Regions from separate parts of the Brevibacillus sp. NPDC058079 genome, predicted to be linked through region 2. Evidence: predicted binding sites of a transcription regulator. Region 2 holds the regulator's gene; the other holds the start of a gene.

Region 1 (11,924 bases), on a different contig from region 2:
GAAGAGCACCTACATACGTGCGGCGGTGTCCGCGAATCTCTGCTTCGTCGCGTACTCCACCCAAGGAAATGCGAACGAAATTGCGCCCGATTGCACGCGCTACGGAACGGGCCAGAGACGTTTTCCCGACACCCGGAGGGCCTACCAGGCAAAGGATCGGTCCACGCATGGAGTTTACCAGCTTTTGTACTGCCAAATACTCCAAGACGCGCTCCTTGGGTTTATCCAAGCCGTAATGATCTTCATCGAGAACTTGCTGTGCATGATGAATATCCAGATTATCTTCTGTCGTTTTCGTCCACGGCAGCGCGAACAAGGTATCGATATACGTACGGATTACTGAGCCTTCCGCAGAAGTCGCCGGCATCTTCTCCAGACGCTCGAGCTCCTTCTCGATCTTCGTTTTGATCCGCTCAGGAGCGTCCGATTTTTCGAGCTGAGCACGCAGCTCATCTACTTCGCCTTGGCGTCCGTCCTTGTCGCCCAGCTCTTTTTGGATGGCTTTCATTTGCTCACGCAGGTAATATTCCTTTTGCGTGCGCTCCATCTGTTTCTTCACGCGGTTGCCGATCTTGCGCTCCAGCTCAAGTACCTCGCGCTCGTTGTTCAAAATGGTCAAAAGAATTTCGAGACGTTCCTTGATGTTGGTCGTCTCCAAAATTTCTTGTTTATCCTTCATCTTAAGCGGCAAATGCGAAGCAATCACATCCGCCAAACGTCCTGGTTCCTCAATGTCCTGCACAGAGGTTAGCGTCTCTGGAGAAACCTTTTTGGACAGCTTGATGTACTGCTCAAAGTGTCCCAGCAAGGAACGCATTAATGCTTCCACTTCGTTTTGCTCTGTTTTTTCATCTTGCAAATATGTAATCGACACGACGAAATAATCTTCCTGTTGAAGATACTCCTCGATCTTCGCGCGTTGCAAGCCTTCTACCAATACACGGATTGTCCCATTCGGCAGCTTCAGCATTTGTTTCACACGCGCAACGGTACCAATACTGTAGATTTGCTCAGCATCTGGCTCTTCTATATGGACCTCTTCCTGTGTCGCAAGCAAAATCTTGTTATCGTCTACCATGGCTTGCTCCAATGCGCGGATGGACTTTTCCCGTCCAACGTCCAAATGGAGTACCATTGTCGGATAAACAAGCAATCCTCGCAACGGGAGAAGCGGTAATTCTCGTTTACCGGAACGTTCGCCCAAGCGGATGCACCTCTCCTTGTTGATCTACCCTCTTACAAAGAGCCTTATAACAGACAAAAACGGCCCTCAAAGCCGTTTTTCTAACGCCCGCCCGGCCCCAAAAAACGAGACAAAAAAGATCATACGCAATCATTTTTTTGTGGAGCTCGTTTCAGGCCGGGCAAGGCCTCAGGCTCTTTGCAAGCAGAAGCTTTTTTCCATTGTAGCGCAAACACAATCCGATGTCTAATCCGCGAGCATACCCGACTGTTACAGGGATAGCGGAGAGGAAGCAAGATCCTCTGCTGGGATTTGCAAAGTAAATCCCGTCGCCTCTTCCTCTTGCATGGCAGCTTGCGGTACAGCTAGCTCGAGTACCTCAGTAACAGTTGACACTGGTATGATTTCGATCCCCTTCATGTCGGCAAAAATGCTTTGCCAGTTTTCCTGTGGAATGAGGACTCTGGTCGCTCCCGCTTGTTTGGCGGCCTCCACCTTCGCGACTACACCCCCAACTGGCTTTACCTTCCCATGAATACTCACTTCGCCAGTCATGGCCAGTAAATTATCGACAGGCTGATCCAAAATCGCCGAGTAGATCGCTGTAGCAATGGTAATGCCAGCAGAAGGCCCGTCGACAGGGATGCCTCCCGGAAAATTGATATGCAGATCGTAATCGTACGGGCGTACGCCCATTCTGTTTAGGACAGTCAAAACGTTTTCGATCGAACCTTTTGCCATCGACTTCCGTCGGATCGTCCGGCTACGGCTGCCCATCTCCTCTTCCTCAGCCATTCCTGTCATCGCCATTCGACCTTGACCAGGAACAGCGGTGGGTGAAGCAGTCACTTCAAGCTCCATCACACTGCCCATGTTCGGACCGTACACAGCAAGACCGTTGACCAATCCGACCTGCGGTGTATCATGCACCTGTTTTTCTGGACGAGGCGATTTTTGACTGCTGTGCATCACCCATTCCACATCGGCAGCCTGGATGTCTTGGCGTTCTTCCGTCAAGGCAATTCCAGCAGCAATTTGCAGCGTATTGATCGCTTCACGTCCATTGGTCGCGTAGCGCTCGATCACAGAAACTGCGCCGTCTTCTATATTCATATTCATTTTAGGCACGGCCGTACGCACGATACTCCCAATTTCTCCAGCCTTTAATGGGCGGAAAAAGATTTCCAGGCAACGGGAACGAAGCGCAGGAGGCAGTTCTTCTGGCAACCTCGTAGTCGCTCCAACCAGACGGAAATCAGCGGGTAAACCGTATTTGAAAACGTCATGAATATGCGAAGGAATTTGGTTATTTTCCTCGCTGTAGTAAGCACTCTCTAGCATGACTTTGCGGTCTTCGAGAACCTTTAGTAACTTATTCATCTGCACAGGATGAAGTTCCCCTATTTCATCAAGAAAAAGCATGCCACCGTGCGCTTTTGTCACAGCGCCTGGCTTTGGCTGCGGAATCCCCGCCTGTCCAAGCGAGCCTGCTCCTTGATAAATAGGATCATGTACAGAACCGATTAACGGGTCAGCAATCCCGCGCTCATCAAAACGAGCAATCGTCGCATCGATTTCAATAAACTTGGCATCAGAAGAAAACGGCGATAGCTGATTTTTCTTCGCTTCTTCCAGCACGACCCTAGCCGCTGCGGTCTTGCCTACACCAGGCGGCCCATAAATAATGACATGCTGTGGGTTGGGACCACACAAAGCGGCACGCAACGCACGAAGCCCATCTTCTTGTCCTACAATTTCTTCCAAAGTCGCTGGTCTTGTTCTCTCTGACAGAGGTTCCGTCAACGCAACCATTCTCATTTTACGAATGGAATCAAGATCCTTGCGCGATTCCTTTTCGGTTGAGGTTTTCGTGTTTCTCTGCGCTCGCAGCAAGTTCCAAAAGTAGGTGCCGATCACGATACCAACAACCACTTCAATGACAGCAATGACCAATGTCGTATAGTCCATATGCAGTCCCTCCCATGCGTCTTCGCTTGCGGTCAGCTTTTGTCCCCCGAAGAGAGGGAACACGTTCATGACCGTTTTGTGCATATGTAAAGCTTCTCTTGAACGATATCAAGTAGTATTGCCCCGCAAACGTAGACGTAAACCAACAACAAAAAAACCACCTCGCTTATCACGAGATGGTTTGTGTAGACAATGCTTATGCTGTTTCTTCGTGCAATTCCTGGCCTTCTTTGGTCAACAGTTGTGGCTTCACTTTGTCGCGAACCGTTTCTTCGGTAATCACGCACTTGTTGACGTCTTCTCTGGAAGGAAGCTCATACATCATGTCGAGCATGATTTGTTCGATAATCGCACGCAGTCCACGCGCACCAGTGTTGCGCTTAATCGCTTCTTTGGCGATTTGCATGAGCGCACCGTTATCGAACTCCAGCTCAACACCGTCGAGACTCAACAGTTTTTGGTACTGTTTCACCAAAGAGTTTTTCGGCTCTGTCAGGATACGCACGAGCGTCTCCTCATCCAGCGGCTCCAAGGTAGCAAGCACTGGCAAACGACCGACGAACTCCGGAATCAGACCAAATTTCAGCAGGTCTTCCGGCAAAATGTATTTCAGGTATTCTCCGGCTTTCAGATCGCCTTTTACGCCATCGCCGAAGTCTGCACCGAAACCGATGACTTTTTTACCCAAACGACGCTTGATAATCTGCTCGACGCCATCAAATGCACCACCGCAGATGAACAAAATGTTCGACGTGTCGATTTGGATGAACTCTTGATGAGGATGCTTGCGTCCGCCTTGTGGTGGAACACTCGCAACAGTACCCTCTAAAATTTTCAAAAGCGCTTGTTGAACGCCTTCACCAGATACATCACGCGTGATGGATGGGTTTTCCGATTTACGGGCTACCTTATCAATCTCGTCGATGTAAATGATTCCTTTTTCAGCCTTCTCAACATCATAGTCAGCAGCCTGGATGAGCTTGAGCAAGATGTTTTCAACGTCTTCGCCCACATAGCCTGCTTCTGTCAGAGAAGTTGCGTCCGCAATCGCGAAAGGTACATTCAGAATGCGCGCCAATGTTTGCGCGAGCAACGTTTTCCCGCTACCAGTCGGACCAATCAGCATGATGTTGGATTTTTGCAGCTCCACATCCTCGATCTTCGCCCCGGAATTAATCCGTTTGTAGTGGTTGTACACCGCTACAGACAAGGACTTCTTCGCCATATCTTGACCAATGACATAGTCGTCCAAGATTTTGCGAATTTCCACTGGCTTTGGAATTTCTTTCATATCGATTTCTTCTTCAGTGCCCAGTTCTTCCTGTACAATTTCATTGCACAGTTCGATACATTCGTCACAAATGTAAACACCAGGACCAGCTACCAGCTTGCGCACCTGTTCCTGGGACTTGCCGCAGAAGGAACACTTCAGTTGGCCTTTGTCGTCGTTAAACTTAAACATGCGCTTCACCTCACAACGGGTCAGTTTTTGCGTTCGATAATAGAGTCAATCAATCCGTAGGCCTTTGCTTCTTCTGCGCTCATGAAATTGTCGCGGTCTGTATCTTGCTCTACGCGTTCATAAGGCTGACCTGTCCGCTCAGACAAAATCTCATTCAGCTGGCGCTTCGTTTTCATAATCCATTCCGCATGAATGCGGATGTCTTCTGCTTGCCCACGCACACCACCGAGCGGTTGGTGAATCATTACTTCGGCATTTGGCAGAGCGAAGCGCTTGCCTTTTGCACCAGCAGCCAACAGGAACGCACCCATGCTGGCAGCCATGCCCACACAAATCGTGGACACATCTGGTTTGATGTACTGCATGGTGTCATAGATGGCCATTCCTGCTGTAACAGAACCACCTGGAGAGTTTATGTATAGCGATATGTCTTTGTCCGGATCTTCTGCCTGCAAGAAAAGCAGCTGAGCGACAACCAGATTGGCGATTTCATCATCAATCTCGGTGCCCAAGAGAATAATCCGGTCTTTCAGGAGGCGCGAGTAAATATCGTAGGAGCGCTCGCCCCTGCTTGTTTGCTCGATGACCATAGGGATTAGCATTATGTATTTTCCTCCTTTGCCGAAAAAAGTCAATGGTGGAAAAACAAGGCACGATACACTCGTGCCTTGTGGTCTTGACAGTCAGCGTCAGGGTTAGCCTGCCCACTGACCAATCATGCGTTCTTCTAAGCTTATGCTGTTACTTTGCTTTCTGCAACCAGCAAATCTACTGTTTTGCGAGTTTGCACATCGCGGTACAGAGCAACCATGCCATCTTGTGCAGAGAAGATTTTGCGCAGCTCATCAGCTGGGCGGCCGTATACGCCAGCCAGTTTATCCAGTTCTGCGTTTACGTCCTCTTCTGTTGCTTCGATGTTTTCTGCTTTGCCGATTGCTTCCAAAGTCAAGGAAGTGCGAACGCGGGATGTTGCGTCTGCACGCAATTGATCACGCAGTTGGCTCTCATCCATGCCAGAGAACTGGTAGTACAGTTCCAGAGTCATGCCTTGGTATTGCAGACGTTGACCAAATTCATTTACCATTTGATCCAATTCATGCTCAACCATTACTGCTGGCAGATCGATTTCAGCGCTTTCAGCTGCTTTCAGAACGAGCTGCTCACGAACATATTGATCTTTTTCTTGCGCTGTTTTTTCTTCGAGTTTTTTCTTGGTGTCTGCTTTCAGCTCTTCCAGCGTGTCGAACTCGCTCACGTCTTTGGCAAACTCATCATCCAAAGTAGGCAGGTTTTTGCGCTTCAGGCTGTTCAGCTTCACTTGGAATACCGCTTCTTTACCAGCGAGGTTAGGAGAGTGGTACTCTTCAGGGAAAGTTACGGTAATTTCTTTTTCTTCGCCGATGTTCAAGCCAGCTAGTTGCTCTTCGAACCCTGCGATGAAAGTACCGGAACCCAGTTCCAGAGAGTAATCTTCTGCTTTACCGCCTTCGAAAGCTACTCCGTCTTGGAAGCCTTCGAAATCGATTACAGCGATATCGCCTGTTTGTGCTGCGCCCTCTTCTACTGCTACCAGCTCAGCATGACGCTCTTGCATACGCTTCAGTTCAGCGTCAACGCTCTCTTCAGTTACAGAGAAGTCTTTTTCTTCGATAGACAGACCTTTGTAGTCGCCCAGCTTCACTTCAGGCTTCACAGTTACAGTCGCTTTGAAGATCAGGTTTTTCCCTTGTTCCATTTGCGTTACGTCTACTTCTGGACGATCTACTGGCTCGATACCAGCTTCACGAACAGCTTGTCCGTATGCAGTTGGAAGCAGAATGTCAAGAGCGTCTTGGTACAGAGATTCTACACCAAAACGGGATTCGAACATTTTGCGTGGTACTTTTCCTTTACGGAATCCTGGAACTTGAACTTTTTGAACCACTTTTTTAAACGCTTGATCCAATGCTGCGTCTACTTGCGTAGCATCTACTTCAATCGTCAGGACTCCCTGGTTATTCTCTACCTTTTCCCAATTTGCTGCCACGTAAACTTCCCCTCCTAAATCGAATAACAGAACATCGCCAGCCGCGCCATGGTATCTTCGCAGGCTCGGATGATAATATTCTAGCCATTATAACCATTCTAGTATAGCACAAATCTTTTAGTTTTCAAGAAGACCTCATTGGTCGACGAACAGAATAGTTCCCTCCCAATTGTGAAACCGGGTTGCCTAAATGATCATAAAACGCCACGGATATGTAAACTTCTGTCGGGCTCGTTCCTGTCTCTTCTAAAAGAGCATATGTCGGTACGTGAAAACCGCGCGGCATTTGCAGGCTGCCCGGATTCAGAAACAAGATGTCTCTCTCTACGCCACAGACAGGTACATGAGAGTGACCGAATACGACTACATTTGCTCCGACCTCTTCTGCACGGTAATGAAGGCGCAGAAGAGAGCCTTTCACTCCGAAAAGATGCCCGTGCGTTTGCAGGATGTGAAGTTCGCGCCATTCGGTCTCTTGCTCAGTCGGCACCTCTTGTGTCGAATCGCAATTGCCTCGGACAAGCGTCATGTTGGAAAACGGCTCGCGCTGATGGTCGACACAAAAATCGCCACAATGCAATATTTTTTCGACATGATGTCGGTTGACGACCTGGCTTACTTCCCGAACCAAGCCGTGGCTATCGCTCATGATGAGAATTCCCATCACGCCTCACTCTCCTGTTTTCTCTCTTGTCTACTTGATGATTTCAAGCAGTTGCTGCATGGCACGAGCACGGTGGCTGATCTGGTTCTTTTCTTCTGGCATGAGTTCGGCCATCATTTTGTCCATCGAAGGGATGTGAAATACCGGATCGTATCCAAAGCCGTTTGTCCCTTTTGGCTCACGCGCGATCACACCCTCACATGCGCCAGTGGCAATGATTGGCTCTTCGCCTGGAATCACCAATGCCAACGTACAACGGAAGCGAGCAGTGCGTTCCTGTGTCGACACTTCTTCCAGCTCTTTCAACAATTTACGCCAATTCTGCTCGTCTGTTGCATCTTCCCCGGCAAAGCGTGCGGAGTAAACACCAGGGCGTCCTTCCAGCGCATCTACTTCCAGCCCTGAATCGTCACCGAGGGCTGGCATGTTCAAATATGTAGAGATTTCGATTGCTTTTTTCAGCGCGTTTCCTTCGAAGGTGTCCTTGTCTTCTACTACCTCAGGCACACCATCAAATTCAACGAGGCTAATTCCTTCCCAGCCTGCCTCTGCGAACAGCCTGTTGAATTCTTTCACTTTTCCCTGGTTACGTGTTGCAAGAACGACTTTTTTTCGATTAGGCATGACTTTCCTCCGCTACTGATTGTGCAAAAGAGAGCGAAACATCAGCGAGCGCCTCTTTTTGACTGTTAATCAAGTTGTCAATGCCGACTTTTGCAAGGGCAATCATTTCTTGTAGCTGTTCAGGAGAAAACGGTGCATCCTCCCCTGTTCCTTGCAGCTCGACAAACTTTCCTTTTCCTGTCATGACGACATTCATGTCGACAATCGCTGTAGAATCTTCTTTGTAGTTGAGATCGAGCACTGCTTCCTCGCCAACTACCCCTACTGAGGTCGCTGCCAGGAAGTCGTTGAGCGGCAATTGTTTCCATGTGCCACCATCCACAAGCTTTTGCATCGCGTCTACCATTGCCACGAAGGCTCCGGTAATCGAAGCTGTCCGTGTACCTCCGTCTGCCTGGATGACATCGCAATCCAACCAAATAGTGCGTTCACCCATTGCTTCAAGGTTCACGACGGAGCGCAGAGCACGTCCGATCAGACGCTGAATCTCCATTGTACGTCCACCGACTTTTCCTTTGGACGACTCACGCGCGTTGCGGGTCGCTGTTGCTCGGGGAAGCATGGAATACTCGGCTGTGATCCAGCCCTTCCCGCCACCACGCATAAAAGGCGGTACCCGGTCCTCCAAAGTCGCTGTACAAATCACCTTTGTGTCTCCGACTTCAATCAGGCACGATCCTTCTGCGTGTTTAATGTAATTGCGCGTAATGGTTACAGGGCGCAATTGATCATGGGCACGGCCATCCACTCTCATTCCAAGTTCCTCCTAAATCGCTTTGTTACACTCCGCTCATTATACCAGAGGCGGGAAACGATCTGCCACTGCACAAACGCCTCTTCCTTATTTACGTTAATTGCAAATATTCTTGTCACTTCCTCCATGCTACCAGCAGCTACGCTTGCAGCAAACAATTGGCGAACAAAAACCACGCTCGTTATTACGGGCGTGGCTCGTTCATTACATCTGTATGGGATTGAGTTGAACTGGGCGGCTCACTGGCTTGGTGAACTCGCCACTGGCTAGCGGTTTTCCTTCCACCAGCAGCTGCACTTGCTTGGCTCCTGTCGTTTCTGTCAATGACAAGACGAGCGATTGCAGGGCTTCTGGGCTCGCTTCCTTGCCATCGTCATACTTGAGGATGTCACTGCTCAAATTGACCGTCACCAAATCTTTTTCCTGCTTCACATTCAGAACACGTGTCGTACGCAGCAAGGAACTAAAGAGCTGAGATCCTTGTTTCGGTCCTTTGATCAACTCTTCAACGGTTGCCTTGGCGATGTCAGCCGTTTCAGGAACCAGGCGAGTGACTGGGACATAATACGTACGTGTATCATCCAGCTGTCCTTGGAAATAAACCGTTACGCTGGAGGTATCTCCTGGTACCGCCCCATCGCCCAGTTCGAGATTGACTCCTTGATTCCGGTCTAAAAGCGTTATGGGTGTTTTGGCTGCTGGCATTTCCGTCAACGGCGTTCCATTCACCCAAATTTGCACAGTCTTGACGTTGCTAAACTCCGTCAACGCCCGGGTGACTGCATCGACAATTTTCTTCTCGTCTTTCTCCTCGTACGTTTTGAAGTCTTTGGAAAAATCGACAGTGGCTACGCCGTTTTTGATGACAAGTCCTTTTACTTCTGTCCCTTTCGGCAAGACAGCGGAGAAGCCACCCTGGAGCATGCTGTCTACCGGACCACCTTTTACCATGTAGCTCAATACTTGTTTGGCAGGACCTTCTGATTTCGGAAGAGTCATCGAGACAGGAACGATATATCCGTTAGCATCCTGCAAGTACACCATTCTCTCTCCAGTCTCCTGAACGACCGATTGTGCACCTTCTTTTGCAGCATCCGGGGACGGCGTGCCGTTTGGCAAATCCACTGATACCTCTGACTGTGGCGGTGCATCAATACTAATCGTTCCCTTTTCCGGGCCAAAGAGACCGCAGCCCGACAAAAGCACTGCGCTAACCCCCAGCACGGCCGTCATTTTCCCGATGTGCCTTATCTTCATTTCCCCAGCCTCCTCCAGACACTTTGTACTACCATGTATACGAGCTAGGCTTGGGTTTATGCGTTGAAAGTTTGTCTCGACAGACAAGGTCTTCCATCAGGGCTGGACGGATTTTTCCAATGAGTTGTGCTGGACGTTTACTTTGCAATCCAGCCATTCTTCTGCAATGGTCCGGAATTTGTGGGCGTCCCCACTCGTCACAAACAGATGTTCCGGGCGCTCTATTTGCTTACTTTCGGCGTCCGTCGCAATTTGCAGGGACAATTCTCGCGCTGTCTCTTCTGCGGAGTTAATCAAGCGTACTCGATCTCCCATCACTTCCGAAATGACTGGTGCTAGCAACGGATAGTGTGTACAGCCCAAAATTAACGTGTCCAAATCTTCGTGCAAGAACGGGGCGAGCGTTTCTTTTACGACTCTTCTTGCTTCCTCCGAGTTCGCCATGTGGCTCTCCACTAGTGGCACAAATGCGGGACAAGCCATGCCTGCGACGTACAAATCCGGTTGAATCCGTAAAAGCGCACGCTCATACGCCTTGGTACGTATGGTCGTTTCCGTCCCGATGACACCGACCCTTCCGTTTTTCGTCACTTGAACAGCCGCGCGTGCGCCTGGTTCAATCACCCCAATGACGGGCAGCGGCAAATCCTCCATCGCTTCCTCCAGCACGACGGCAGTCGCAGTATTACAGGCGATCACCAATGCTTTTAACGGTGTACGCATCACATAATCGATCATTTGAAAGCTGTAGGTACGAATCTCTTCCGGCGATTTGGAGCCATACGGACAACGGGCATTATCGCCTACATAAACAATCCGTTCTTCGGGTAGCTGACGCATGACTTCCTTCGCAACAGTTAATCCTCCCACTCCTGAATCAATAACGGCAATCGCTCGTTCTCTACTCATGCTAATGTGTCTCCCCTGTTGAAATGAATATAGTACAGCATACCACTCAAACATTTGTGCTACTACCATATGCCGAGATGAAATTTCTTGTACTCCGCAAATGTCGCACCTTCTCTAGGCGCCTTTCATAATGTGGGGAGAGATGATGTGCCCACGAGGAGGAGAATCTTTTGGTAGAAGAAGCCAAGAATTTACTGGACTGGAGCCAATGGGGCCGACAATGGATCGAGCATTTGCGTAGACATAAGACCCTCAACCGAGAACTCGAACGGCATCTGCACAAATTCGAAGAATCATTTACAGTGATCGGAAGGCAAGCATCGAAGCTTGGTTCAACACAAGAAAGCGACGAGCTCCCTGCTCTCGTCACTCGGGCAGAACAGGTGCAGGAGCAATTCCATCACTTTTTACGACTGGCTCAGTTGAGTGAAGATGAGCATTTGGAAGTAGAGGTGCGGGAACCTGTTCAGGAATCAATAAATGCACAGCCAGCGCTGGCGGAAGAAGTACTAGTGCCTGTAGTGCCAGAACCCGTATCCTACCCCGGTGCACGCGAGCCAGTCCGTGCAGCACGCCCCGTGGCTGTCGGCCGACATACCCTCCCTCCGCTCCCTTATGCCTACAACGCATTGGAGCCGTACATCGATGAAGCTACCATGCAAATCCATCACAACAAACTGCATCAAAAGTATGTAGACGATCTTAATACAGCAGAACGGAAGCTAGCAGAGGCTCGAGAAAGTGGCAACTTCGATCTCATACGCCATTGGGAACGCGAGCTAGCCTTTAATGGGGCCGGTCATTACTTGCACACTATCTTTTGGCCATCCATGAGTCCAAATGGAGGTGGCACTCCCTCTGGTGATCTTGCAGCGGCAATCAATCGGTATTTCGGTTTGTATGACGCCTTTAAGAGACAATTTAGTCAGGCGGCAGAAAAGGTAGAAGGTCCTGGGTGGGCGATCCTCGTTTGGTCCCCGCGAGCACATCATCTGGAGATTCTTACAGCCGAAAAGCACCAGAACCTGTCACAATGGGATGTGATTCCGCTACTGGCTCTGGACGTATGGGAGCATG
Region 2 (11,924 bases):
TAGCTTCCGTGGAGAATCGATACCGGATGACCCAGCCACTCAACCAACATCGCATCATCCGTACCCAGCTTCCCCGCTGCCTCCGCTGCCTGATGTGCCTCTCGCAATAAAGACATACGAAAAGCTTGTGGGGTTTGAACCGCCCACAAGCTTTCCCGTGCCGGGGTTGACTCTACAAGTCCTTTTGCCCCCACCACTTTAATCGTATCTTTGACAGGTACTGCCATGATCGTTGCCTGATCTTGTTGCACCTGTTTGATCATGTCACTGATCTGTTTGCGAGTGACGAAAGGACGAGCTGCATCGTGAACCAGTACGTAATCGCATTTTGCGGATAGTGATGCCAAGCCATTTCTCACACTGTCTTGTCGCTCTGCTCCACCCAGAGTAACCACAGCCGTCAGTTTTTCAGCCGAGATCAAGGTCATTACTTCTGCGTGGTCTGCTTCACTCACCACTAGCACGACTTCATCAATGTCGGGATGAGTAGCAAAAAGACGTACCGTATGAGCCAAGATCGGCTCGCCTGCAAGCGGTAACCACAACTTGTTGCGTTGTCCACCCATTCGTTTACCCGAACCGGCTGCAACGATCACGACACCCGTACTCACTGATTCATCCCTCTCCTGTTGTCTTTTCTATAACGCTCGTTCCAGCAACTTTGGTTTGGCGAAGATCATACGTCCTGCTGAAGTTTGCAGCACACTCGTTACGAGAACATCGACGTCATTTCCGATGTACTCTCGTCCGCCCTCTACAACAATCATCGTGCCATCGTCCAGATAAGCGACACCCTGACCGTGCTCTTTCCCATCCTTGATGACCTGAACATTCATCTCTTCTCCAGGTAGAACTACTGGCTTGACTGCATTCGCCAAATCATTGATGTTCAAGACTGCAACACCTTGCAGCTCACATACCTTGTTCAGGTTAAAGTCGTTTGTTACGACCTTTCCGCTAATGAGCTTTGCGAGCTTGATCAGCTTGCTATCCACCTCGGATACTTCTTCAAAATCGCCTTCCCAAATCTGGACCTTTACCTTCATTTCTTTTTGAATCTTGTTCAAAATATCCAGACCACGACGACCGCGGTTTCTCTTCAGTACATCGGAGGAATCGGCGATATGCTGCAGCTCCTCTAGCACAAATCCCGGAATGACCAGTACCCCTTCCAGAAAGCCGGTACGGCAAATATCTGCAATGCGTCCGTCAATGATGACACTGGTATCGAGAATTTTATTTTCCAAGGTAGTGGCAGATGTTCCACTTTCCTTTTTCTTATCCTTACGTCCAATCGAAAATACCGACATAATCTCGTCCCGCTTGCGAAACCCTACCTGGAAGCCCAAATAACCGAGCAACCCGGAAACAATTAACGGCAAAAGATCTCCTACAAATGGAATCGGAATTTTACTGATGGGCAGGAATAATAAGAATGCAACAATAAGACCACTAATCAACCCCATCGCTCCGAACATCACATCGACAACCGGCATTTTGACGAGTGTCTCTTCACCCCATCGAACGATGCGCAGAACATAATCCACAACCCAATTCGCTAAAAAGAAAAACAAGATGGCACCCAGTATAGCTCCAATATATTGCGATCCGGCTACTACACCAAAGTTTAACAGTGGATCAAGCAACGAGAACAATTCGTCACCAAATCGATACCCCAATCCGCCACCAATCAAAACAAAAATGAATTTTCCTACTCGGCGTAACATGCCTTCACCTCCTTTTACTAATATAGACAGAAGCCTAAGAGTAAAACCCTATTTTTTTCCAAATCATTATAATGCTTCATTTTACTTTCCCTCACTATAGCAAAAAAGATTTTGCCATGTCAAATAGCCAAAAATTTTAACATAGTTGTCATTTTCTCGTCAACCCGGGAACACTCGTTTCCTTCGATGATAAATTGACAGAGAGCTGGCTCCCTTCTTATAATGTCAGTATCGTAATGAGAGAAAATTATGACGATACCAACAGCCTAAAGCAGAGGTGAACCCAGATGGACAATCGAAACATAGACGACTTTCAAACGCAAGTATCCGAGCTTTTGATCAGACATCGTAGCGTACTGGACGTCATGTCCAAAGTTCAGGAAACGGCATCCCGCATTAACCGTTCACTGACAAAAGCCATCACCGAATGCGGCTGTGTCGAAGTGGTTGCCAAAAAACAGACATATGATTCGAACAAGAATCTGGAGGACAACAAGTCCCATTTGGACACCCACTTTAACGGTCCGCTGTGCGAGCATTGTCGCGATGTAGTTACTGCTGAGCTTGGCAAAAACCTCTTTTACCTCACTGCCTTGTGCAATATTACTGACATTAAGCTAGAAGATGTGCTTCAGAAAGAATCCAACCGACTGAATACTTTGGGTGTCTTCAATCTGTCTTAAAAGTCCGCTACTCGTATTACGAATGAACCCTAAAAAAAGTTGCATACAAAAAAGAAAAACCCGCACATTGAAGTGTGGGTTTTTTTATGCCGTAACTATTCGAACGGAACGGATTCTTCCTCTTTGTTTTTACGCTTGCGTAATTTTTTGACAAGAAAGTCAACGTTTTTTTTTATTCCGTACAGTGCATAAAAAGCAAGTGGCAGGAAGACGATTTTTGGAAATTGCTGCGGATACTTAATCGCTACAACAACCACAATCGCGATGATAATGGGTGTGATCCAGTAAGCAGACTTTGGAATCCCCACTTTTTTAAAGTTAGGATACTTGACCTTTGATACCATCAAAAAGGCAAGCAGCAACATACTTACGGCAAGCAATACCGGAGTGAAAACTTGGTGATAGAGTGCGAGCGTAGCCAGTACGCCCCCCGCTGCCGTAATCGGCAAACCGATGAAATACCCCGGAACCCCGGCCTGTACGTTAAAACGCGCCAAACGCAGCGCACCACAGATCGGAAAAATGGCTGTAATGAGAATCCCAAGCAAATCAAAGTGTTGCAAGACGACAACATACATGATGAACGCTGGCGCAATCCCAAATGTAATGACGTCAGAAAGGGAATCCAATTCCTTCCCGAACTCACTTTGGGCATTCAGCATACGAGCTACACGTCCATCCAGCCCGTCTGCCAGCATACCAATGATCACTGTGATCGCTGCATATTCGACGTATTGATCGCCTCGAAACGCAAGAATAATTGCTAAAACTCCCAGAAACAAATTGCTTACGGTTAGTATGTTCGGTAACGATTTCACGAACATAGACTACCTCCTGATTTCTTTTGCGTAAGGAGCAGGTTATCCTGTCGACCTTGTTTTTATCCAAGTCCCCTAGGCAAATGTTGAATACAAATAATGCCTTTATCCTATTCTACTTTAAATGTGTCTGTCAATGAACACTTGTTCTTGAATTCGTTTCAGCCCCTCTTTAATGGCTCTCGCTCGGACCTCGCCAATGCCTTCTACTTCGTCTAATTCCTGGATCGTTGCCATCATAATTCGCGGCAGATGATGAAAATGCTCTACCAGATTTGAGATGATCGTAACGGGCAGCCGCCGGATCTTGTACAGGATCCGATATCCTCTAGGGGAAACGGATTCATCCAGCATACTGGCATTGGAGGAATATCCCAGCGTTCGCAAAAAGGAAGTGAGCTCCAGCATTTCCTCCGAGTTCAATTTTTTCATATCCCGAAGCACGAGATCAGGTGAATAGGATGGATCTCGGGAATAATCCCGAATAAGCATATGGGCCTCTTCCTCAATGTTTGAGACCAGTTCCTCCAACTGCATACTGACGAGCCTTCCTTCTACCCCTAGCTCACATATGTATTTGGAGACCTCTGTCTTAATACGTAATACCATCTCAATCCGTTGCAAAACCGAGGCAACTTCATGTAACGTAACGAGCTCCTCGAATTCTAACGCACCGAGATTCGTCAGTGTTTGATCAAGCACGGCCTTGTATTTCTCAAGGGTAGATACAGCTTGATTCGCCTTGGCCAAAATGACGCTGATTTCGCTTAAGACATACCGGAAATTCCCCTGATACAGCGTGATCACATTGCGGCGCTGAGAGATAGCAATGACCAGATGATTGGTTTGAATGGCTGTCCGTTGCGCTGTACGATGCCGTGTCCCCGTCTCGCTCGTGGGGATTGAGGAGGGTGGGAAGATTTGCGTATTCGCGTACAGGATGCGTTTTGCGTCTTCACTTACTATAATCGCCCCATCCATCTTCGCTAATTCATACAAATGGGCAGGAGAAAAATCACAATTGATGGAAAAACCGCCATCGACAATCGACTTCATCTCTGGACCGCACCCAATGACGATCAAGCCCCCGGTTTTGGCCCGTAAAACATTTTCCAACCCTTCACGAAGCTGTGTGCCGGGTGCCACGAGACGAAGCACATCACCGAATTGCGGAGCTCTTTTGATGTTCCCCTGCATGCCCACTCCTACCTCCTTATCACCTCATTCAACGCATCGGCAATATTGCTTACACCAATTACTTGAATATCAGCTGGCGCATCCAGACCACGGATGTTTTTCTCCGGGATGATGACACGCTTAAACCCTAACTTATGTGCTTCTCGTACTCGTTGCTCGATACGGGAGACACCGCGCACCTCTCCAGTCAAACCAATCTCTCCGATAACGACATCATGCGGATTGGTAGCGTGGTCACGGAAACTGCTTGCAATGCTTACGGCAATCGCCAAATCAACCGCTGGCTCATCCAATCTGACCCCACCTGCTACGTTTACATAAGCATCCTGATTTTGCAGCATCATGCCCATGCGCTTTTCTAACACTGCCATGATCATCGCCACACGCTGATGATCGACCCCTGTTGCCGTTCTCCGAGGGGTTACAAAGCTGGTCGGGGCAACGAGAGCTTGCAGCTCAACCAAGACGGGACGTGTGCCCTCCATACTGGCTACGACTGTCGAACCCGCAACACCAAATGGACGCTCTGCCAAAAATATCTCAGATGGATTCGCCACTTCCTCCAAACCGCGATCCTTCATCTCGAAAATACCGATTTCATTTGTCGAACCAAAACGGTTTTTGACGGCGCGCAAAATTCGAAACGTATTGTGGCGCTCTCCTTCAAAATAAAGAACAGCATCTACCATGTGCTCAAGCATACGCGGACCGGCGATAGATCCTTCCTTGGTAACGTGACCGACAATGAAGGTACCAATTCCTTTCCCTTTTGCAATCCGCATCAATTGGGCAGTCGCCTCCCGCACTTGTGCGACACTTCCAGCAGCCGATTGGATCGTCGGGTGAAACACGGTCTGGATCGAGTCAATAATCAGCACATCTGGGTCTACTTGATTAATATGCTGTTCGATCAAATCCAAATCATTTTCTGCCAATACAAACATCGGCGGCGTTTGCAAATGGAGTCGATCCGCGCGAATTTTGATTTGCTTTGCCGACTCCTCTCCAGATACATAGAGAACCTTCGCCCCTTGATGAGCCAAGGCAAAAGATGTCTGCAAAAGCAATGTCGATTTCCCAATTCCGGGGTCTCCCCCAACCAAAATGAGTGAACCCGGAACAAGTCCTCCACCAAGTACACGATTCAATTCTCCGATTGTCGTATCCATGCGTGGCTCTTCTTCACTGGCTACCTGGGTCAATGGAATCGCAGATTGGCGCTGGCCGCCGCTCATCCCTTCGTGACGATGTGCATTTTTTACCGTCACTTCCTCCACCAAGGTGTTCCAGCTACTGCAGCCTGGGCATTTTCCCATCCATTTTGGTGATTCATAGCCACATTCTTGACACGCGTATTTCGTTTTATACTTTGACATAATCGCACCCTCACTTGGATTTCTTTCTCTACTTTTATCATAATTACGCACCCAAAAAAAGAATACCTCCCAAATCAGGAGGCATTCTATTACATTTCAACCTAGCTTATGATTTCGTTTTTTCGAGGCGCTTGACAACCAGCTTGCCTTCTTCGGCTTCGATATTGACGGTATCGCCTTTACTGATCGTGCCCTTGAGCAATTCCTCGGACAAATTATCCTCGATGTGGCGCTGGATAGCACGACGCAGAGGACGTGCACCATAAGCCGGATCAAAGCCTTCTTTTGCCAATACTTTCTTAGCTTCTTCGGTCAGTTGGAAATCAATGTCTTGCTCTTTCAAACGTTTACGCAGCTCGTCTGTCATGAGAGATACGATTTGCTCGATGTGCTCTTGCTCCAAGGAGTGGAACACGATGACTTCGTCGATACGGTTCAAGAACTCAGGACGGAAGCTTTTCTTCAGCTCATCCATGACTTTGTCTTTCATATCCTGATACTTTCTTTCCGAATCGTTGGTTGTGAAGCCGAGCGTCGTATTTTTCTTGATCATGTTGGCTCCGACGTTGGAAGTCATAATGACAACCGTGTTGCGGAAATCGACGGTACGTCCCTTGGAGTCTGTCAGACGACCATCATCCAGTACTTGTAAGAGGATGTTAAATACGTCTGGGTGAGCCTTCTCGATTTCGTCCAGCAAAATGACGGAGTAAGGCTTGCGACGCACTTTTTCGGTCAGCTGACCGCCTTCGTCAAAGCCTACATAGCCAGGAGGGGCACCTACCAGTCGAGCGGTGGAATGCTTCTCCATATACTCGGACATATCTACACGAATCATTGCATCCTCGTCACCGAAAAGCGTCTCTGCCACGGCACGAGCCAATTCAGTTTTACCCACACCAGTAGGTCCTAGGAAGATAAACGAGCCGATTGGACGTTTTGGGTCTTTCAGACCAGCACGGGCACGGCGAATCGCACGTGAGATGGATTTGACTGCTTCATCTTGACCAATGACGCGATCGTGCAAAATCTCTTCCATCTTCAGCAAGCGCTCTGTCTCTTCTTCCTTCAGCTTCAACACAGGAATACCCGTCCAACTCGCTACTACTTGTGCGATATCTTCTGGCGTAACCTCCATGTTCAGCTGACCTTGGCGCTCTTTCCAGTCTTTTTTCGTTTTATCCAGTTCTTCACGCAGTTTTTGCTCCTGATCGCGAAGTGCTGCTGCTTCCTCGAACTCTTGTGATTGCACAGCAGCGTCTTTTTCCTTGCGCACCTCTTCCAGACGTCCCTCCAGCTCTTTGAGGTTTGGTGGAACCGTAAAGGATTGCAAGCGAACTTTGGATGCCGCCTCGTCGACCAAGTCAATGGCCTTGTCAGGCAGGAAGCGTTCCGTAATATAGCGGTCAGACAGTTTTACTGCCTGCTCGATTGCTTCATCGGTAATTTTGACACGATGGTGGGCTTCGTAACGATCACGAAGGCCATGCAGGATACGAATAGCATCCTCCGCTGTCGGTTCATCAACCTGAATCGGTTGGAAACGACGCTCCAGTGCCGCGTCTTTTTCGATGTACTTGCGATATTCATCCAGCGTTGTGGCACCTACGCACTGTAGCTCGCCACGTGCCAGAGCAGGCTTCAAAATGTTGGAGGCATCAATTGCGCCTTCTGCTCCACCTGCACCAATCAGGGTGTGCAGCTCATCAATAAACAGGATGATGTTTCCTGCTTGGCGAATTTCGTCCATGATTTTTTTCAGACGATCTTCGAACTCACCGCGATATTTGGTTCCCGCAACAACGGTTCCCATATCCAGTGTCATGACTCGTTTATCACGAAGGGTCTCCGGAATTTCGTTGTTCACGATTTTTTGGGCAAGTCCTTCTGCGATAGCTGTTTTCCCGACACCAGGCTCCCCAATCAAAACAGGGTTGTTCTTGGTGCGTCTGCTAAGTACTTGGATCACACGCTCGATTTCCTTTTGGCGACCGATGACAGGGTCCAGCCCGCCATCACGAGCGATTGCAGTCAGATCCCTTGCCAAGCCGTCCAGTGTCGGCGTATTCGCCGCTGGATTCCCTCCAGACGGTTGATGAGATGCCATCATTTCTGAGCTACCAAGAAGCTGAAGTACCTGTTGACGTGCCTTGTTCAGGCTAACGCCCAAATTGTTCATGATTCTCGCAGCAATGCCTTCTCCTTCACGGATCAAGCCAAGCAGAATATGTTCAGTCCCGACATAGGTATGACCCAGCTTGCGGGCTTCGTCCATCGAAAGTTCAATAACCTTTTTGGCGCGAGGTGTATAGTTTGGTGTGTAATTACTACCGGACTGCTCTGTTCCTCGCCCGATTAACGACTCCACTTCACTCTGGATTTTATCGAGGCCAAGCCCAAGTGATTGCAGTGCCTTTGCCGCAATCCCTTCGCCTTCTCGAATAAGTCCCAGTAGCACATGCTCTGTCCCAATATCTTTGTGTCCGAGACGAACCGCCTCTTCCAGGGCAAGCGCCAGTACTTTTTGTGCTCGTTCTGTAAAACGTCCAAACATCATATCGTACACCTCCGTATAACCGTGTTTTTTCTCTATATGGTTAACAATTGCGTGATACCATTACGATTACTCTTGTGATTCTACTACGCGCAGACGCTCTCGGATCAGCCTTGCCCTTCTTTCGTCGCGTTGGTCCGGAGTGAGCTTTTGTCCAGCGTGGTGCTGTAAGAACCCTGGCTGTGTCGTGACCAACAGTTCGTTTAGGACGAGCGGAGATACATTCGGAATGATGCCTAGATCAATTCCCAGACGTACATCGGACAGGCGTTGAGCCGCTTCCTTGGACTCTACCGTACGGGCGTACATCAAGATGCCATACGACCGAAAAATCCGATCCTCCAAAGAAACCCGTGTATGCTCCAGCAAATAAGTACGTGCCACACGCTCTTGCTCAATAATCTGTCTGGCTACGCCGTAGAGATTGGAAAGGATATCCGATTCAGACATCCCCAGTGTGACCTGATTGGATAACTGAAAAAGATTCCCTAGAGCTTCGCTGCCCTCTCCGTAAATTCCTCTAACGACTAGACCAACTTGATTAATTGCCTGTAAAATTCTGCTGATCTGCTGCGTCATCACCAGAGCTGGCAAGTGCAGCATCACAGATGCACGAATTCCCGTACCCACATTGGTTGGGCAGCTTGTAAGATATCCTCGAGTTTCGTCGAAAGCGTAGTTCAAGCTTTTCTCAAAAATGTCGTCTATCTTCGTACCTATTTCCCATGCCTCGTTCAAACGAAACCCGGGTAATAGTACCTGTATTCGAATGTGGTCTTCTTCATTAACCATAATGCTGACAGACTCATCATCACGAAGTAATACCGCACCTTTGCGAGATTCCTCTGCCAGGTGAGGGCTAATCAGATGCTTTTCTACGAGCACCCTTTTTTCTAACGGATTAATTTGGTCCATATGGATGACCTGAAGCTGATGCCTTTTGCGCATTGCCTCCGAATCGCTTACTTCCGTTACCTTTCTGACGACTTCCTCGCCCTGCGAGTCCGTTGCCAATAACGGAAAGGGGTGCTGGCGCAGGTTACGGGCGATACGCAGCCGTGTACTAATGACAATGTCGGAATCAGGACCTTCTCCTTTCATCCAATTGCTCCACGGGTTTTGCATAAACTGCTTTTGGGACATAACCAGCTAACCTCCCTTGCTACGATTGGGCCATTTTTTGTTCCAATGCTCGAATTCGATCGCGCATTTCTGCTGCCTTCTCGAACTCTTCACTGGCGACATGACTTTGCAGCGCTTGCTTTAGTTGCTCCAGCTCTTTACGGATCTTCAGTTTGCCACCGGTCCGCTCTGGTACTTTTCCACTATGCTGTGTGTTTCCATGAATTCGGCGGAAAAGGGGGTCCAGTCGATCACCCAAAAAGGTGTAGCAATCACTACAGCCAAATCGGCCGCTTTTACTAAATTGAGAATATGTGAGTCCACATGTTTCGCATTGAAGCGGCTTATTCGTTGCCGTTTCGCGTCCATTCTTTTGCATGGGATCAAATTTTAAAAGTCCTGACAGGAGATTGTTGATGCTGAAGTTGTGAAAGCCGGTAAAGACGTCCCCTTTTTCATGAGCACATTGCTCGCAAATATGGTATTCGGTTTTTTCGCCATTGACGATTTTCGTCAAATGAAGTGTCGCCGGTCGTTTTCCGCATTCCTCACAGTTCATAACATCATACCTCCTCTTACTTCAACAAGATTGCTGCGATCATCTGCTTTAAAATATTTGCCCGCAAACGATCCCGCAATTCAGCTTCTAGCGTCAATACGTTTCGCGAGGTAGCGATTTTCATCAAGGTGGCTTCTCTGATGTTGACTAATCCTTCCTCAAATAGTCTTTCTACGATCGCATTTCCCACGCTCTGACTGATGCTCTCACCAATTAGTTCTTCTGTTAGCAATTGCTGCAAGCGTGCTTTGCTGACAATCTGCACCTTGCGTATGCGAATATACCCGCCGCCCCCGCGCTTACTCTCTACAATGTATCCTTTTTGAACGGTAAAGCGCGTATTGATGACGTAGTTGATCTGAGACGGCACACATTGAAAATGGTCGGCAAGCTCACTACGCTGAATCTCGATCGATCCATTGGGACTGTTTGTAATGATGCCTTTTAAGTGATGTTCAATGATGTCCGAGATGTTACGCAAGTCATCGCCTCCTATTCCTCTGTGTATGTTCTTATGAGGTTACCTATTGACTTTGACTATCTTTGACGTTAATTATAATGGGTTTAATGCGTGCCCGCAAGTGTCCCTTACACATTCTAGTGTGGGCAAAAGAGGGTCGCTTGAAACTTGGACATGATCAACAAAAAAACCACTCCCTGAGGAATGGTTTATGTTTGTTCTTGTGTATTGGTGTCGATTGCTGGCAAATGATTCAGTAGCTGAGAGAAGCTGGTGATGATGACATCTGCCCCATCAAGCTCGCCTGGTTTCGCAAAACCAAAGTCGCATCCAATGGTAAATAAACCGTTTGTCTTGCCTGCTTCCACGTCGGAGTGACGATCTCCTACCATGATGGCCTGCCCGATTTTGTAATCAGACAACAATTTTGCAACTAGGTCATTTTTGGAATGCGTGCGGAAACGGCCAGCTGAGTACAGATCGGTCATCAGCGGCTTTAACTCGTATTCCTGACAAATGGCATCGATGTACTCTTCCTGCCCATTGCTTGCTACAAACAAAGCAAATCCTTTCTCACGCAGCGTTTCCAAGGTTGATTTTACATCCGGATATAGCTCGGTCACTCTTTCTTTGAGTAACTGGATTTCATTGTCTAGCAAGAAGGCGTCGGCTGAGCGAATGGCTTCCTCACTCGCGCCCGGCAGTAATTTGTCCCAGATTTGCTCGATCGTCATTCCCAGTACATTGATCAGTTCACGTTCGTCGGGGGTTTCCCCTTGCCATAGCCCTTTTTGACGAAGCTGGTCAAACGTTCGAATAAATGCGGGGGTCGACAGCTTTTCTGTTTGTAGTAACGTGCCATCCATATCAAATAATATGGCGAATGGTACAGTCATGGGTTCCTCCATTTTGTCTGGCTAGGCAGCTATTCTACTTCTCCTGGCAACATATTCATATCATCCATGATGAACTCGGTAATTCGTTGTGCAGCATCTGGCTTTGAGATTTTCTGTCCCATTCTACGCATATAATCCACCTTGGACGGGCTATGCAATAGTTCATCGATAAAGTAAATCAATTGCTCTGACAGATTCGCATGTACCGCACATCCATTATTGAGCAAAAAGTGGCTGTTCCTCTCTTCCTGTCCAGGCAGAGGATTGTAAACAATCATGGGTACCCGTTTACTCATTACTTCAGCTGATGTAAGTCCGCCTGATTTGGTGACAATTAAATCAGCTGTCTCCAAGTATTCGTGGAAGTTATTGATGAATTTTAGTGGAACGACTTCATGTCGATACGTACGATTTATCACTTTATTGTACAGCTTGTCGTTTGTCCCTGTTAACACAAAGGTTTTCAGAGGAATGTTAATCTCTTCTAGCCCATCTAATACCTTTTCCATCGAGCCAAGACCCAATCCACCCC

The links. The regulator CtsR, encoded in region 2, represses protease genes until heat stress. The targets are predictions, from matches to a motif close to ATGGTCAATAAAGGTCAAACA.
Region 1: the regulator CtsR is predicted to act here: its motif matches at 5,241-5,261, upstream of clpP (ATP-dependent Clp endopeptidase proteolytic subunit ClpP).

The regions. Positions count from the first base shown of each region.
Region 1 covers NZ_JBHVSO010000003.1:137,478-149,401, forward strand. The annotation lists gene lon (endopeptidase La) at 1-1,204, opposite strand, end outside; gene lonB (ATP-dependent protease LonB) at 1,454-3,151, opposite strand; gene clpX (ATP-dependent protease ATP-binding subunit ClpX) at 3,348-4,613, opposite strand; gene clpP (ATP-dependent Clp endopeptidase proteolytic subunit ClpP) at 4,634-5,215, opposite strand; gene tig (trigger factor) at 5,347-6,639, opposite strand; gene ACFVS2_RS10960 (metallophosphoesterase family protein) at 6,764-7,303, opposite strand; gene ACFVS2_RS10965 (XTP/dITP diphosphatase) at 7,334-7,927, opposite strand; gene rph (ribonuclease PH) at 7,920-8,681, opposite strand; gene ACFVS2_RS10975 (GerMN domain-containing protein) at 8,886-9,938, opposite strand; gene racE (glutamate racemase) at 10,035-10,847, opposite strand; gene ACFVS2_RS10985 (superoxide dismutase) at 11,018-11,924, shown strand, end outside.
Region 2 covers NZ_JBHVSO010000021.1:924-12,847, reverse strand. The annotation lists gene ispD (2-C-methyl-D-erythritol 4-phosphate cytidylyltransferase) at 1-611, opposite strand, end outside; gene ACFVS2_RS32365 (PIN/TRAM domain-containing protein) at 639-1,727, opposite strand; gene ACFVS2_RS32360 (nucleoside triphosphate pyrophosphohydrolase family protein) at 2,015-2,410, shown strand; gene pssA (CDP-diacylglycerol--serine O-phosphatidyltransferase) at 2,506-3,234, opposite strand; gene disA (DNA integrity scanning diadenylate cyclase DisA) at 3,349-4,425, opposite strand; gene radA (DNA repair protein RadA) at 4,434-5,801, opposite strand; gene ACFVS2_RS32340 (ATP-dependent Clp protease ATP-binding subunit) at 5,908-8,358, opposite strand; gene mcsB (protein-arginine kinase McsB) at 8,425-9,498, opposite strand; gene mcsA (protein-arginine kinase activator protein McsA) at 9,518-10,036, opposite strand; gene ACFVS2_RS32325 (CtsR family transcriptional regulator) at 10,053-10,517, opposite strand; gene ACFVS2_RS32320 (HAD hydrolase-like protein) at 10,706-11,392, opposite strand; gene ACFVS2_RS32315 (MGDG synthase family glycosyltransferase) at 11,422-11,924, opposite strand, start outside.